Regions from separate parts of the Citrobacter meridianamericanus genome, predicted to be linked through region 2. Evidence: predicted binding sites of a transcription regulator. Region 2 holds the regulator's gene; the other holds the start of a gene.
The links. Region 2 encodes Fur, which represses iron uptake genes when iron is present. Its sites were predicted from a motif close to ATAATAATGAGAACNACTATCAA; they were not measured.
Positions count from the first base shown of each region.

Region 1: a site for Fur is predicted at 1,321-1,343, ahead of sufA (Fe-S cluster assembly scaffold SufA). Genes of this name have one in related genera too.

Region 1 is NZ_CP101036.1:3,019,489-3,027,220, reverse strand. Features, by position in the region: gene NMD08_RS14845 (DUF3828 domain-containing protein) at 1-352, opposite strand, end outside; gene NMD08_RS14840 (CHAP domain-containing protein) at 354-716, opposite strand; gene sufA (Fe-S cluster assembly scaffold SufA) at 1,383-1,751, shown strand; gene sufB (Fe-S cluster assembly protein SufB) at 1,760-3,247, shown strand; gene sufC (Fe-S cluster assembly ATPase SufC) at 3,264-4,010, shown strand; gene sufD (Fe-S cluster assembly protein SufD) at 3,985-5,256, shown strand; gene sufS (cysteine desulfurase SufS) at 5,253-6,473, shown strand; gene sufE (cysteine desulfuration protein SufE) at 6,486-6,902, shown strand; gene NMD08_RS14805 (L,D-transpeptidase family protein) at 7,026-7,732, shown strand, end outside.
Region 2 is NZ_CP101036.1:3,737,644-3,745,375, reverse strand. Features, by position in the region: gene tcuA (FAD-dependent tricarballylate dehydrogenase TcuA) at 1-1,197, opposite strand, end outside; gene tcuR (tricarballylate utilization LysR family transcriptional regulator TcuR) at 1,295-2,221, opposite strand; gene fur (ferric iron uptake transcriptional regulator) at 2,351-2,797, opposite strand; gene NMD08_RS18430 (ryhB-regulated fur leader peptide) at 2,790-2,876, opposite strand; gene fldA (flavodoxin FldA) at 3,087-3,617, opposite strand; gene ybfE (LexA regulated protein) at 3,773-4,060, opposite strand; gene ybfF (esterase) at 4,189-4,962, opposite strand; gene seqA (replication initiation negative regulator SeqA) at 5,156-5,698, shown strand; gene pgm (phosphoglucomutase (alpha-D-glucose-1,6-bisphosphate-dependent)) at 5,723-7,363, shown strand; gene potE (putrescine-ornithine antiporter) at 7,433-7,732, opposite strand, start outside.

The sequences.
Region 1 (7,732 bases), 720 kb from region 2:
GATTTTTTTTGCCGAATGTTATATTGACGTTTACGCAGACAGGATCCCAGTCATATGAGGATATGGCCACATTCTCTGTCCAGTCGTCACCGATATATTGTGATTTTAGAAAAAAATCAGCAGAATAGAAAACCTCATCATCATAATTTGGATCTTGTGTTCGCCTTAGTTTCTGCATTGTTGATGCAGTAACGTATTTATCGATATCCTTACCGTCGGTAATCGGGAAATTATTATTGTTAATTTGGTTCACGTACCACTTATTAAATGCAACGGCCTGGTTAACAGGATCGTTGGTATTATTTGCCATAGCAGATGATGCCACCAGTAGCAAAAGCAGTAATTTTTTCATGTCACTTGTGCCTGTATATAGTAACAGTGGGCTGGATTTTTCTGTACTGCGGCCCAGGGTATAAACTGCGCTGTACGAAATCGGAGTACCAGGTTCCCGTCCCATCGTAAATACAGGCGTGCCCATACTGGTTTGGACCTGGTAAAGCATCAATAACCGCTATATCGCCCTCTATTAGGGTGCCGTATGATTTGCTGAATCCTGCTTTTTCTAGTGACCTTGCAAAACTGTTGGCGTTAGCACCTTCAATTTTGACGCCGCCAGCGCGAATTGCTGCAGCTACTGCTCGAGCGCAATAACCCTGGCTTTTTTGATGCGCGTGACTTCGCGCATACGAGACCGCATCATGTTTATTCCATGACATAATTTTCCCTTAGTAATAGAATGAATCATAAAATAATAATACTCCGGCACTTAATTCGAAATTGTATTTTATAGTGAGATTTAATTAATCAACATATGTAATGCCAATATTAATTATCGAATTGATAATTAAAGCGTATAGCAATATATTGAATTAGCAATTAGTCCTGCAAATCCAAAGTTAATCTTATTTACGTAATGTTTACTGTTAAAATCAAACTGGCTTGTAAATTATGACGTTTAAAATCGGGAACACGCCTCGCATAACCTCCATTTTAGGATTTGGGGGGCAAAATCGCGCTGAGGGCTCAATTTGGGGCGTTAAATAGTCTGTACTTATCTATCACGAGAAAAGACTAAGTTACTGATTACACTATAATCCAATGATTTCATTAAATTTTTAAAACCTATCCCTTAAATAGACATTATCTATACATCTTTTGATCTTTGACCTGCCTGAACGATTGGATTTTCATAATCCATTATTAATCAAAGCATTGAACAAAATAATCCATCTCTGATAACCCGCGCTGCAGGGTCTATGCTTATTAAAAGTAACCAAAAAGGGCGATTAACCCGAATGCCCCTGCTGTTGAGGGGTTGAAGTGATAATCATTATCACTAACATATTGTTATAGCTTAAAAGCTAGTGACTCGAGGTAACCCTATGGAATTGCATTCAGGAACATTTAACCCGGAAGATTTTGCATGGCGTGGACTGAGGTTAACGCCAGCGGCTGCGGCGCACATCCGCGAACTGATGGCAAAGCAACCCGGCATGTTGGGCGTTCGCTTGGGCGTGAAGCAAACGGGATGTGCAGGATTCGGCTACGTGCTGGATACCGTCCGTGAGACTCAAAAAGACGATCTCCTGTTTGAAATGGATGGTGCCAGACTGTATGTGCCGTTACAGGCGATGCCGTTCATCGACGGCACAGAAGTCGATTTTGTTCGCGAAGGATTAAATCAGTTATTTAAATTTCATAACCCGAAAGCCCAGAACGAATGCGGCTGTGGCGAAAGTTTTGGGGTATAGGCGGTACTATGTCTCGTAATACTGAAGCAACTGACGATGTCAACACCTGGGCTGACGGGCACCTTAATTACAAAGAGGGGTTCTTCACCCAACTGCAAACCGACGAGCTGGCGAAAGGGATCAGCGAAGAGGTCGTGCGCGCAATTTCGGCAAAACGTAATGAACCCGACTGGATGCTGGAATTCCGCCTTAATGCCTTTCAGGCATGGTTGACCATGGAAGAACCGCACTGGCTAAAAGCGCACTATGACAAACTGAATTATCAGGATTACAGCTATTACTCTGCGCCGTCCTGCGGCAACTGCGATGAAACCTGTGTGTCTGAACCGGGAGCGGTGCAGCAAACGGGCGCAAATGCATTTTTAAGTAAAGAGGTCGAGGACGCCTTTGAACAGCTTGGCGTGCCGGTCCGCGAAGGCAAAGAGGTGGCGGTTGATGCCATTTTTGACTCGGTGTCGGTGGCGACCACCTATCGCGACAAACTGGCGGAACAGGGCATTATTTTCTGTTCGTTCGGTGAGGCGATTCACGACCACCCGGAGCTGGTAAAACAGTATCTGGGCACGGTTGTTCCGGGTAATGACAATTTCTTTGCCGCGCTGAATGCGGCAGTGGCCTCCGACGGTACGTTTATTTATGTGCCGAAAGGTGTGCGTTGCCCAATGGAACTGTCGACCTATTTCCGTATCAATGCGGAAAAAACCGGGCAGTTTGAACGCACCATTCTGGTTGCGGATGAGGGAAGCTACGTCAGCTATATCGAAGGCTGTTCGGCCCCTGTGCGCGACAGCTATCAGCTGCATGCTGCGGTAGTGGAGGTCATCATCCACAAAGATGCCGAAGTGAAATACTCGACGGTACAAAACTGGTTCCCTGGCGATGGCAATACCGGCGGCATTTTGAACTTTGTTACCAAGCGGGCGCTGTGCGAAGGCGAAAACAGCAAAATGTCGTGGACGCAGTCAGAAACCGGTTCGGCCATTACCTGGAAATACCCAAGCTGCATTCTGCGTGGGGATAACTCTATCGGCGAATTCTACTCCGTGGCCCTGACCAGTGGTCATCAGCAGGCCGATACTGGCACCAAGATGATCCACATTGGCAAGAACACCAAATCAACCATCATCTCGAAAGGTATCTCCGCCGGACACAGTCAGAACAGCTATCGCGGTTTAGTGAAAATCATGCCAACCGCCACCAATGCCCGCAACTATACCCAATGCGACTCGATGCTGATCGGCGCGGATTGTGGGGCGCACACCTTCCCGTATGTGGAGTGTCGTAACAACAGCGCCCAGCTTGAACACGAAGCCACGACGTCGCGCATTGGTGAAGACCAGCTATTTTACTGCCTGCAGCGCGGTATCAGCGAAGAGGATGCCATTTCCATGATCGTGAATGGTTTCTGTAAAGACGTGTTCTCTGAACTGCCGCTGGAATTTGCCGTGGAAGCGCAAAAACTTCTCGCCATAAGTCTTGAACACAGCGTCGGTTAAAATTTAAGGAAAGCACATGTTAAGCATCAAAGATTTACAGGTCAGTGTGGAAGATAAGACGATCCTGCGTGGGCTGAGTCTTGACATTCGCCCCGGAGAAGTGCACGCCATTATGGGGCCAAACGGTTCCGGGAAAAGTACGCTTTCCGCCACGCTCGCCGGACGTGAAGACTATGAAGTCACCGGCGGGACGGTAGAGTTCAACGGTAAAGATTTACTGGAACTGTCACCGGAAGAGCGGGCCGGTGAAGGCATCTTTATGGCATTTCAGTATCCAGTAGAAATCCCCGGCGTAAGTAATCAGTTTTTCCTGCAAACGGCACTGAATGCGGTGCGCACCTACCGTGGCGAAGAGTCACTGGACAGGTTTGACTTCCAGGATCTGATGGAAGAAAAAATTGCGTTGCTGAAGATGCCGGAAGATTTGCTCACGCGTTCGGTCAACGTCGGTTTCTCCGGCGGTGAGAAAAAGCGTAATGACATTTTGCAAATGGCGGTACTGGAGCCTCAGTTGTGCATTCTGGATGAGTCAGACTCCGGGCTGGATATCGACGCGCTGAAAATCGTCGCCGACGGCGTGAACTCGCTGCGTGATGGGCAACGTTCATTCATTATCGTCACCCATTATCAGCGTATCCTGGACTATATCAAACCCGATTATGTTCACGTTCTCTACCAGGGGCGAATTGTGAAATCCGGTGATTTCACACTGGTCAAACAACTGGAGGAGCAAGGTTATGGCTGGCTTAGCGAACAGCAGTAACGTGTTGCAACAGTGGCACCATCTGTTTGCGACGCAAGGTGAGACTCGCTCGCAACATGCCCAGCAGCACCTGCAACAGATGCTGCGACTGGGGCTGCCAACGCGTAAGCATGAGGACTGGAAATACACGCCGCTGGAGGGATTAACCCACAGCCAGTTTGTCAGCCATGTCAATGAGATATCGTCAGCCCAGTGTGAAGCGTTAGCACCGGCTATTGAGGCCATACGACTGGTATTTGTCGACGGGCAATTCTCTCCAACGCTGAGCGACAGCGCAGAAGGTAGTGGTTTTGATATTACCGTTGATGATGTACGCCAGACGCTACCGGCCGCCATCCAACCGGAAGTCTTTCTGCACCTGACCGAAAGCCTGTCGCGTAGCGTCACGTACATTAAGGTGAAGCGAAACCAGCGGCCGAAGAAACCGCTGTTGTTGTTGCACATTACCCAGGGGCTGGCGAGCGATCAGGTGAATACGGCGCACTATCGCCACCATCTGGAACTGGCGGAAGGGGCTGAAGCAACCGTCATTGAACACTATGTCAGCCTTAGCGAGCTTCGTCATTTCACTGGCGCACGCTTAACCATGAATGTCGCGGCGAATGCGCACTTGCGCCATATCAAACTGGCGTTTGAGAATCCGCAAAGCCACCACTTCGCACATAATGACATTCAATTGGGGACGGATGCCACGGCCACCAGCCACAGCTTTTTACTCGGTGATGCGGTGCTGCGCCATAACACCAGCACTCAGCTTAACGGCGAAAACACGACGCTTCGGCTCAACAGCCTGGCGATGCCGGTGAAAAATGAACTCTGCGACACCCGCACCTGGCTTGAGCATAACAAGGGATATTGCAACAGCCGCCAGTTGCATAAAACGATTGTCAGCGATAAGGGGCGGGCGGTATTCAATGGCCTGATTAACGTTGCTCAGCACGCTATTAAAACTGATGGTCAGATGACCAACAATAATTTGCTGCTCGGTAAACTGGCTGAGGTGGATACCAAACCACAACTTGAAATCTATGCCGACGACGTGAAATGCAGCCACGGGGCGACGGTAGGGCGGATCGACGACGAGCAGATGTTCTATCTGCGTTCGCGTGGGATCGGCCAGCAGGATGCCCAACAAATGATTCTCTATGCGTTTGCCGCTGAGCTAACGGAAGCCCTGGACGAGGAAACGCTGAAGCAACAGGTATTGGCAAGGATCGCCCAACGCTTGCCGGGAGGCGTAGCATGACATTTCCCATTGAAAAAGTGCGGGCCGATTTTCCAATCCTGACGCGTGAAGTGAATGGTTTACCGTTGGCGTATCTGGACAGCGCCGCCAGCGCGCAAAAACCTAACCAGGTGATTGATGCTGAAGCCGAGTTTTACCGTCACGGCTATGCGGCGGTCCACCGTGGTATCCATACGTTGAGTGCTCAGGCCACGGAAAAAATGGAGAATGTGCGCAAGCTCGCCTCGCTGTTTATTAACGCCCGCTCAGCGGAGGAGCTGGTGTTTGTTCGCGGTACCACGGAAGGGATCAACCTGGTAGCAAACAGCTGGGGCAACAGCAATGTGCGGGCGGGTGATAACATCATCATCAGCGAAATGGAGCATCATGCCAACATTGTGCCCTGGCAGATGCTGTGTGCCCGCGTCGGGGCTGAACTGCGCGTTATTCCACTTAATGACGATGGTACATTGCAACTGGAAGCGCTGCCGATGCTGTTTGACGATCGCACGCAACTGCTGGCGATTACCCACGTATCTAACGTACTGGGCACGGAAAACCCGTTGGGTGAGATGATCGCGCTGGCGCATCAATACGGTGCAAAAGTACTGGTGGATGGCGCACAGGCGGTTATGCATCATCAGGTGGATGTGCAGGCGCTGGATTGCGACTTCTATGTTTTCTCCGGTCACAAGCTCTATGGGCCAACTGGTATTGGCGTTCTGTATGCCAGAGAATCGCTGCTACAGGAGATGCCGCCGTGGGAAGGTGGCGGGTCGATGATTGCGACAGTGAGCCTGAGCCAGGGAACGACATGGGCCAAAGCCCCCTGGCGGTTTGAAGCCGGAACGCCAAATACGGGTGGAATTATTGGGCTCGGCGCGGCTATTGAATATATTTCAGCGCTGGGGCTGGCTGAAATCAGCGAATATGAACAATTCATGATGTGCTATGCGCTTGAACAGCTGGGGGATGTGCCGGATTTAACGATCTACGGACCGGATAACCGTCTGGGCGTGATTGCGTTTAACCTCGGCAAGCATCATGCTTATGACGTCGGGAGTTTTCTCGATAACTATGGCATTGCTGTACGAACGGGGCATCACTGCGCAATGCCGCTGATGGCCTTTTATAACGTTCCCGCGATGTGCCGGGCGTCCATTGCCATGTACAACACCCATGAAGAAGTGGATCGCCTGGTAACAGGTCTCAAGCGTATTCATCACTTACTGGGCTAACAGGGAGGCGTTATGGCTGCGCTACCGGATAAAGAAAAGTTGTTGCGTAATTTTACACGTTGCGCTAATTGGGAAGAGAAATACCTGTACATTATTGAACTGGGTCAACGTCTGCCACAATTAAGCGACGACGATCGTAATGTGGAAAATAGCATCCAGGGATGTCAAAGCCAGGTATGGATTGTTATGCGTCAGAATGCCGAAGGAATTATTGAATTTCAGGGCGACAGCGATGCGGCTATTGTGAAAGGGCTTATTGCGGTGGTATTCATTTTGTATGACCGCATGATGGCCCAGGATATTGTGAATTTTGATGTGCGTCCGTGGTTTGAAAAAATGGCGCTCGCACAGCATCTCACACCGTCTCGGTCACAAGGGCTCGAAGCGATGATTCGGGCAATTCGCGCCAAAGCCGTAACTCTTAGCTAAACTGATAAGACACGTCATTTTTCAGAGCGACCTGAACAATCTCGTGTTGGGCAACGCAGTGACTCGTAGGCCGGATCGGGCGCTTGCCGCCATCCGGCATGAACGCCAGGGGGGTGAGTGAGTATGAAACGCGCGTCTGTTATTACGTTAATGCTAATCGGCGCTTACAGTGCTATTCAGGCCGCATGGGCGGTCGATTATCCTTTGCCACAGGCGAACAGCCGTCTTGTTGGGCAAAACCAAACCTACACCGTGCAGGAAGGCGATAAAAACCTACAGGCGATTGCCCGTAAGTTTGATACTGCCGCAATGCTGATCCTTGAAGCCAATAATACTATTGCCCCCGTCCCAAAACCCGGAACGCTGATTACCATTCCCTCGCAATTATTGCTGCCAGATGCGCCACGCGAAGGCATTATTGTGAATCTTGCGGAACTGCGTCTGTATTACTTCCCGCCGGGTGAGAATATTGTTCAGGTCTTCCCGATTGGGATTGGTTTACAAGGACTGGAAACGCCGGTTATGGAAACCCGGGTTGGGCAGAAGATCCCAAATCCCACCTGGACTCCTACACCAGGCATCCGTAAACGCTCTCTGGAGCGAGGCATAACTCTACCGCCAGTTGTACCCGCTGGGCCAAATAATCCGTTAGGGCGCTTTGCACTGCGTCTGGCGCATGGAAACGGTGAATACCTGATCCATGGCACCAGCGCGCCGGATAGCGTGGGCTTGCGTGTGAGTTCCGGCTGTATTCGCATGAATGCACCGGACATCAAAGCATTGTTTGCTCAGGTCCGCACTGGAACGCCGGTCAGAGTGATTAATGAACC
Region 2 (7,732 bases):
TCCGAGATAGGTGAAGGTGATCCCTGGCCGCAGGGCATACCCGTAGTAAGGCGGCTGGTCCAGCGGTCGCGCCCAGTGTGTCTTTGCGGGGGCTAACGCTTTCGTCGTGCAGTTATCCAGAATGGTATGGTCGAAATGGCCTGGCTGGCAGGCGTTGTTATACTGCGTTACGGTGTGGGTAAAACGTTCAGCATTGAGACCCAACTGATGCGCCAGATCCGCCAGCGTATTGGCCTGTGCGCCAGGAAAGACCGGTGGCATGAAGTGGCCGATGGCCTTACTGTCGATAATGGAGTAACCAATCTGCCCTGGCTGTTGGGCGACCAGTCGTCCCCAGATGGCGTAGCGTTTGGGCCAGAAATCTTCGCCTTCATCATAAAAACGCTCAGCGTCACGGTTGACGACAATGCCAAGCGAAACGCAGTCCACGCGGGTGCAAATTCCGCCGTCATATAATGGTGCTCTGGCATCAATGGCTACACAGTGTGACTGGGATGGGTCGCCGATGATGTCCGCCCCGGCGTCGATCATAAATTTGAGCAGTACGCCCTGATTAAAGCGTGTGCCGCGAATCAGGAAGTTATCCGCAGGCCACTCACCGCGTTCATTTTCCCCCCAGGCTTCACGTAGCCATTCGCGGTTTGATTCAAACCCGCCAGCGGCAAGCACGCAGGATTTCGCTGTAATACGCTCTTTGCCCGCCAGCGCCGCCACGAATTCGCCGTTATGCAGTTCAAGCGCCTGTACCGGGGTGTTATAGCGGATTTGCACACCTAACTTTTCTGCGCTGCGATAATAGGCATTCACGAGGGCTTTCCCGCCGCCCATAAAAAAGGCGTTGGTTCGCGCCACGTGTAAAGCGCCAGAGAGGGGAGGTTGAAAATTCACGCCATGTCGGCGCATCCAGTCGCGGCATTGTGAAGAGGTGCGGATCACCAGACGTGCCAGGGCTTCGTTGGTATTTCCCTCCGTGACGCGCTGCAGATCCTGCCAATACTCCTCTTCAGGGTAGCTTTCCACCAGCACATCCTGCGGCGCATCATGCATACAGCGCAGATTACGCGTGTGTTGGGAGTTTCCCCCGCGCCATTCCCGGGGGGCTGCTTCGAGCAGGAGTACCGAAGCTCCTTGCTCCCGGGCGGTTAGGGCAGCACATAACGCGGCATTGCCACCGCCAATCACCAGAACGTCAACCATCGTATACTCCATTACCATTTAACTAATTGTTAAATTTGTAATTGAAATGTATACGTGCAGCTTGTGCGGGCGCTATAACGCAGTGCTAAAGGGGGTTTTAGTTATTGTAAAGGATAGCGCCAGGCCAGCGTCCCGCTTCTACCAGTTGATGCATCACTTTCGTCAGCACCACGCGGGCTGCGAGCCCCGCCGGGGTGAGTTCATCGTCAGAGAGGCTGACCAGAAAGTTGGGGCGACTCAGTATTGGATTATGGACGCCGATCACTCTTAGCGTCTCTTTATCGAGATGGGAAATTGCCGCGCCGGGCTGGAGGGTAGCGCCGATCCCACTGCGAACGGCGCGCATTAGTAGCGCCAGACCATCAATTTCTGTTGCGATCTCAATGCGTAGCGCGTGTTCCTGACAAATCGCTTCCAGCCTGCCGCGCAGACCGTGGCCTGGGCTAGGCATTATCAATGGAATATGTGCCAATTGGGCTGGAGCAATATTGTCATCAGTAATATCAGCCAGTAAAGCATGAGTGCCAATTAAAAACAGCCGCTCTTCGAGAATCGGTCTGGCGCTCCAGCGCAGGAGCTTTTCTTTTTGAAACACAACGGCCAGGTCAATCTGACGAGTGCTGATCATTCGTTCCAGGTTACCAGAGAGGCTTTCCACCACATGCAGACGGACATCACTATAGGTTTCTCGCATGGCGTTGATAAAAGGCATGCCGAGAATGGAAGCGGTACTGGGGGCCATGCCGACGCTGACGTGTCCGGAAAGGCGGGATTCTCGTGCGGCGAGGATTGCATCGTCTGCGTGACGGAGCGCCAGCTGCGCCTGGGCGTAAAATGCCAGCCCGGCGCTGGTGGGCGTCACGCCACGCGAGGTGCGTTGCAGCAGGCGAATAGCAAGTTCATTTTCCAGGCGGGACATTTGCTGGCTGAGTGCCGAAACCCCAATATTGAGATCGAGCGCCGCACTACCCATGCTGCCAGTTTCGACAATGCGAACAAAATAACGTAGCTGGCGAAGTTCCATTTCGATTCTCCGGAAGGGACAATTGATTTTTACATTAAAGCAACACAAGAGTGGAGGGAAGGGGGGAACGGGCTGAAAACGTGCATAAAAAAAGCCAACCGGATGGTTGGCTTTTCAGAAAGCATCACATTACTTGCCGTCGTGCGCGTGCTCATCTTCGCGACAATCACCTTCGGCGCAATGACCGTAAAGATACAGGCTATGGTTGGTTAAACGAATACCATGTTTAGCCGCAATCTCACGCTGGCGCGCTTCGATGGAATCATCGCTGAACTCGACCACTTTGCCGCAGTCGAGGCAAATGAGGTGATCGTGATGATGCTGTTGAGTCAGTTCGAAGACGGATTTACCACCTTCAAAATTATGGCGGGTCACGATACCGGCATCATCAAACTGGTTCAGCACGCGATACACGGTCGCCAGACCAATTTCTTCACCCATATCGATCAGGCGTTTGTACAAGTCTTCCGCACTGACGTGATGGTTATCCGGTTCCTGAAGAACTTCCAGAATTTTTAAACGAGGAAGCGTTACTTTCAGGCCAGCCTTCTTTAATGCGGTATTGTTGTCAGTCATGCGGAATCTGTCCTGTAGCTAAACGATTCACTTCATTAACAGAAGTGACAGAAATTGCACTTGAGATAATGCGATTCATTATAGAACTGCCATGGCTAAATGAAAACTGCAAGTCTCTGGCAAATATTGTTAATCAAAACGTGGTATCGCCGACAAACACACTGTGCAACACCCGATTGGCATCCAGCCATTGTACAGGGTCAGACGGAAAAGTTACAAATTTGTAGCAATTATTTTGATTGGTTTTATCTATTGATGCGGCGCAGATAGAAATCTACGCCGTACAAAATCAGGCATTGATGATTTCGTCGAGGTGCAGCTCTTCAGAGATCTGCTTAACCCATTTTTCTACGCGCTCTGCGGTCAGCTCAGGCTGACGGTCTTCATCGATAGCCAGCCCGACAAAGTGGTCGTCGTCAGCCAGACCTTTGGACGCTTCAAAGTGATAACCTGCAGTCGGCCAGTGACCAACGATGGTTGCGCCGCGCGGTTCGATGATGTCGCGAATGGTACCTAACGCGTCGCAGAAGTATTCTGCGTAATCTTCCTGGTCGCCGCAGCCGAACAATGCAACCAGTTTGCCGTTAAAATCAATGTCTTCGAGGGTAGGGAAGAAATCGTCCCAATCACACTGTGCTTCACCGTAGTACCAGGTTGGAATGCCAAGCAGCAGAATGTCATACCCTTCGAGATCTTCTTTGCTGCTTTTTGCAATGTCATGAACGTCGGCAACGTCTTTACCAAGCTGTTTTTGAATCATTTTTGCGATATTTTCGGTGTTACCGGTGTCGCTGCCGAAAAAGATGCCAGTGATTGCCATGAGTAAAATAACCTCTTGAAACTTATTGAAATGGTGGTGGCGCATTGCCCACGGATAAGGGCAATCATAGCAGAACAGTCAGGCATGCGGAAACAGCAAACACACAGGACTGCACTCTGTGCTACACGATTTATGATTTAGAGCAGAAATTCAGACTATGCCTGATCGCGCAACGCGCTGAGTTGGGTCATCAGCATCTCTTCGATGAGTTCACTGCGACTCATGTTGCGCGCCTCGGCCAGCTCGTTCAGAGCGTCAACGGCATCAGCGTTCAGTTTCAGTTCGACACGCTTAAGCCCGCGAACTTTATCGCGTTTAAGCTGATTACGTTTGTTAATACGTAACTGTTCATCACGCGAGAGCGGATTAGTTTTGGGTCGTCCCGGGCGACGCTCCTGCGCGAACAGATCTAATGTCGTACGGTCCGTTTGTTCTTTGGCCATGATCTTGGTGACTTCGGGGAAACAATCAGCCAGGCGTCTGCCCGGATGGATAGCGCGCCATAATACATCAGCAGGGGAGACACGCCAACGTCCACGCGCGTAATCGCGCACAGACGCTGAGTTTTTAATCAGTTAGCCTGTTCATTCAGATAACGACGGATGGCGCGCAGCACCGCCTCCGGTTTTTCTGCATGCACCCAATGCCCGGCACCTGCTATAACGTGCGCCCGAGCCTGCGGGAATTGCGCCAGCAGTTGGTCACGATACGCTTCGGTAACATACGGTGAATTGCCACCCGGGATAAACAGCGCCGGGTGCTCCCATGCCGGAATGGTCTCCCAACCGACGATATGAGGATATTGATCCCACAACACAGGAACATTAAAGCGCCACTCGCCGTCAACAAAGGATTTCAGCAGAAACTGGATCACACCTTCTTCTTGCAGGTGCTGACGCATAACGCTCGCCGCCTGCTGACGTGAAGAGGATTGCGCGTCAGTTACCGCGTTAATGGCAGCAAAAATCTTATCGTGGCGGCGAACATGGTAGTCAACGGGAGCAATGTCGATGGCGACCAGCCGTTCGACACGTTCAGGGGCCAGCGCGGTCAGCGCCATGACGGCTTTGCCACCCATCGAGTGACCAATAAAGATCGCTTTTTCGATCTGCCGATCGTCCAGCGTATCCAGCAGATCTTGCGCCATAGCCGGATAATTCATCTCAGGTGAACGAGGGGAGAGGCCATGATTTCGCATATCAACCTGGATGATATCGTGATCGGCCACTAGATCGCGTGCCAGGATCCCGAGGTTATCCAGACTGCCAAACAGGCCGTGAACCAGGACGATGGGAGAATTATTGTGCAGGTTTTGCGCAGATTGCGCTCGGATATTCAATTTCATGGCAAAGTTCTTTTTTTCACACTGACGGGTTAGGGTATCATGTTGACCATTCTGCCACATGGCTGCAACAACTACGGTTACTCCGAGTTTTGCGTGCCACCAGGCTTGACGCTATCCGCTGTTGGGATTTGCCTTTACACTACGCGTGTTGACCCAACAACTTGTATTCAGCTAAACACTGCACTGGATTAAGATGAAAACGATTGAAGTTGATGATGAACTCTATAGCTATATTGCCAGCCACACCAAGCATATCGGCGAGAGTGCATCCGACATTTTACGGCGTATGTTGAAATTTTCCGCCGCATCACAGCCTGTCATTCCGGTAGTAAAAGAAGTCCGCGCTGTGCAAGCTGTCGTGGAAGCCAAGCCGGTTAACCCCGTAAAAGATAAAGTGCGCGCGATGCGTGAACTGCTGCTGTCCGACGAATACGCTGAACAGAAGAAAGCAGTAAATCGCTTTATGCTGGTGCTGTCTACACTCTATTCACTGGATCACAACGCGTTCGCCGAAGCAACGGAATCGTTGCACGGACGTACGCGCGTTTATTTTGCAGCGGATGAACAGACGCTGTTGAAAAATGGTAATCAAACCAAACCGAAGCACGTGCCAGGCACGCCGTACTGGGTGATCACCAATACCAATACCGGCCGTAAATGCAGCATGGTTGAGCACATCATGCAGTCAATGCAATTCCCTGCGGAATTGATTGAAAAGGTTTGCGGAACAATTTAATCCTTGCATTAGAAGGACCAGGCAATGGCAATCCACAACCGTGCAGGTCAACCTGCGCAACAGAGTGATTTGATTAACGTCGCCCAACTGACGGCACAGTACTACGTACTGAAACCAACGGCAGGGAACGCTGAGCACGCCGTCAAGTTCGGTACGTCCGGACATCGCGGCAGTGCAGGTCGTCATAGTTTTAACGAGCCGCATATTCTGGCTATCGCTCAGGCGATTGCTGAAGAGCGTGCGAAAAACGGGATTACTGGCCCGTGCTATGTGGGCAAGGACACCCACGCGTTGTCTGAACCGGCTTTCATCTCTGTACTGGAAGTGCTGGCGGCGAACGGCGTTGATGTCATCGTGCAGGAAAATAATGGCTTTACGCCAACGCCTGCCGTGTCGAATGCAATCCTGGTCCATAATAAAAAAGGCGGCCCGCTGGCTGATGGCATTGTGATCACGCCGTCACACAACCCGCCGGAAGACGGCGGTATTAAGTACAATCCGCCTAACGGTGGTCCGGCTGATACTAATGTTACCAAAGTGGTTGAAGACAGAGCCAACGCGCTGCTGGCCGACGGTCTGCAAGGCGTGAAGCGCATGTCGCTGGATGCTGCGTTGGCATCCGGTCATGTTAAAGAACAGGATCTGGTGCAGCCTTTCGTGGAAGGACTGGCTGACATCGTCGACATGGCGGCGATTCAGAAAGCGGGCCTGACGCTGGGTGTCGATCCGCTGGGCGGTTCCGGTATCGAATACTGGAAGCGTATTGCGAAGCACTACAACCTGAACCTGACTATTGTTAACGATCACGTTGATCAGACTTTCCGCTTTATGCATCTCGACAAAGACGGTGCGATCCGTATGGACTGCTCCTCCGAGTGCGCGATGGCGGGCCTGCTGGCGCTGCGCGACAAGTTCGATCTCGCTTTTGCCAACGATCCGGATTACGACCGTCATGGCATCGTCACGCCCGCTGGTCTGATGAACCCGAACCACTACCTGGCGGTGGCGATTAACTACCTGTTCCAGCACCGTCCACAGTGGGGCAAAGACGTTGCCGTCGGTAAGACGCTGGTTTCTTCGGCGATGATTGACCGCGTGGTGAATGCTTTAGGGCGTAAACTGGTTGAAGTCCCGGTTGGCTTTAAATGGTTCGTTGACGGTCTGTTTGATGGCAGCTTTGGTTTTGGCGGTGAAGAGAGCGCGGGTGCCTCTTTCCTGCGTTTCGATGGTACACCGTGGTCAACGGATAAAGACGGCATCATCATGTGTCTGTTGGCGGCTGAAATTACCGCAGTGACCGGTAAAAACCCGCAAGAGCACTACAACGAGCTGGCTGCTCGTTTTGGCGCGCCGAGCTACAACCGCCTGCAGGCCAGCGCGACCTCTGCGCAGAAAGCGGCGCTGTCTAAGCTGTCTCCGGAAATGGTGAGTGCCAGCACGCTTGCGGGTGACCCGATCACCGCACGTCTGACGTCGGCACCGGGTAACGGTGCTTCTATCGGTGGTCTGAAAGTGATGACCGACAACGGCTGGTTTGCCGCACGTCCTTCCGGTACAGAAGACGCTTACAAGATCTACTGCGAAAGCTTCCTCGGTGAAGAGCACCGCAAGCAGATCGAGAAAGAGGCGGTCGAGATTGTCAGCGAAGTGTTGAAAAACGCGTAAGTACTGTTCGCACTGACGCGTTTTATAGGCCCGGTAAACTAGCGCTACCGGGCTTTTTTGTGCCGATATTTAACTATGTTTATTTTTCAGTTCAAAACGCGGTGAGACCAGGCCATACAGCGTCCAGCCGATGAAAGTCACGATAGAACCATACAGCATTGCTTCTTCGCCAGAGGAGTAGAGTGCATAGAAGCTGTATAATGCGCCAATAAACGCGACAAAGTTTGCTGGTTTCGCTTTTGACGATGGGACATTCGCCATCTTCTGAATAATAACCAGTGCGGCCATCGACAAGATATACGGGATGATATTCGTCACGACAGCCAGGTTGACCAGCACGTTGAACTGGCTGTTCAGCGACGGGCTGAT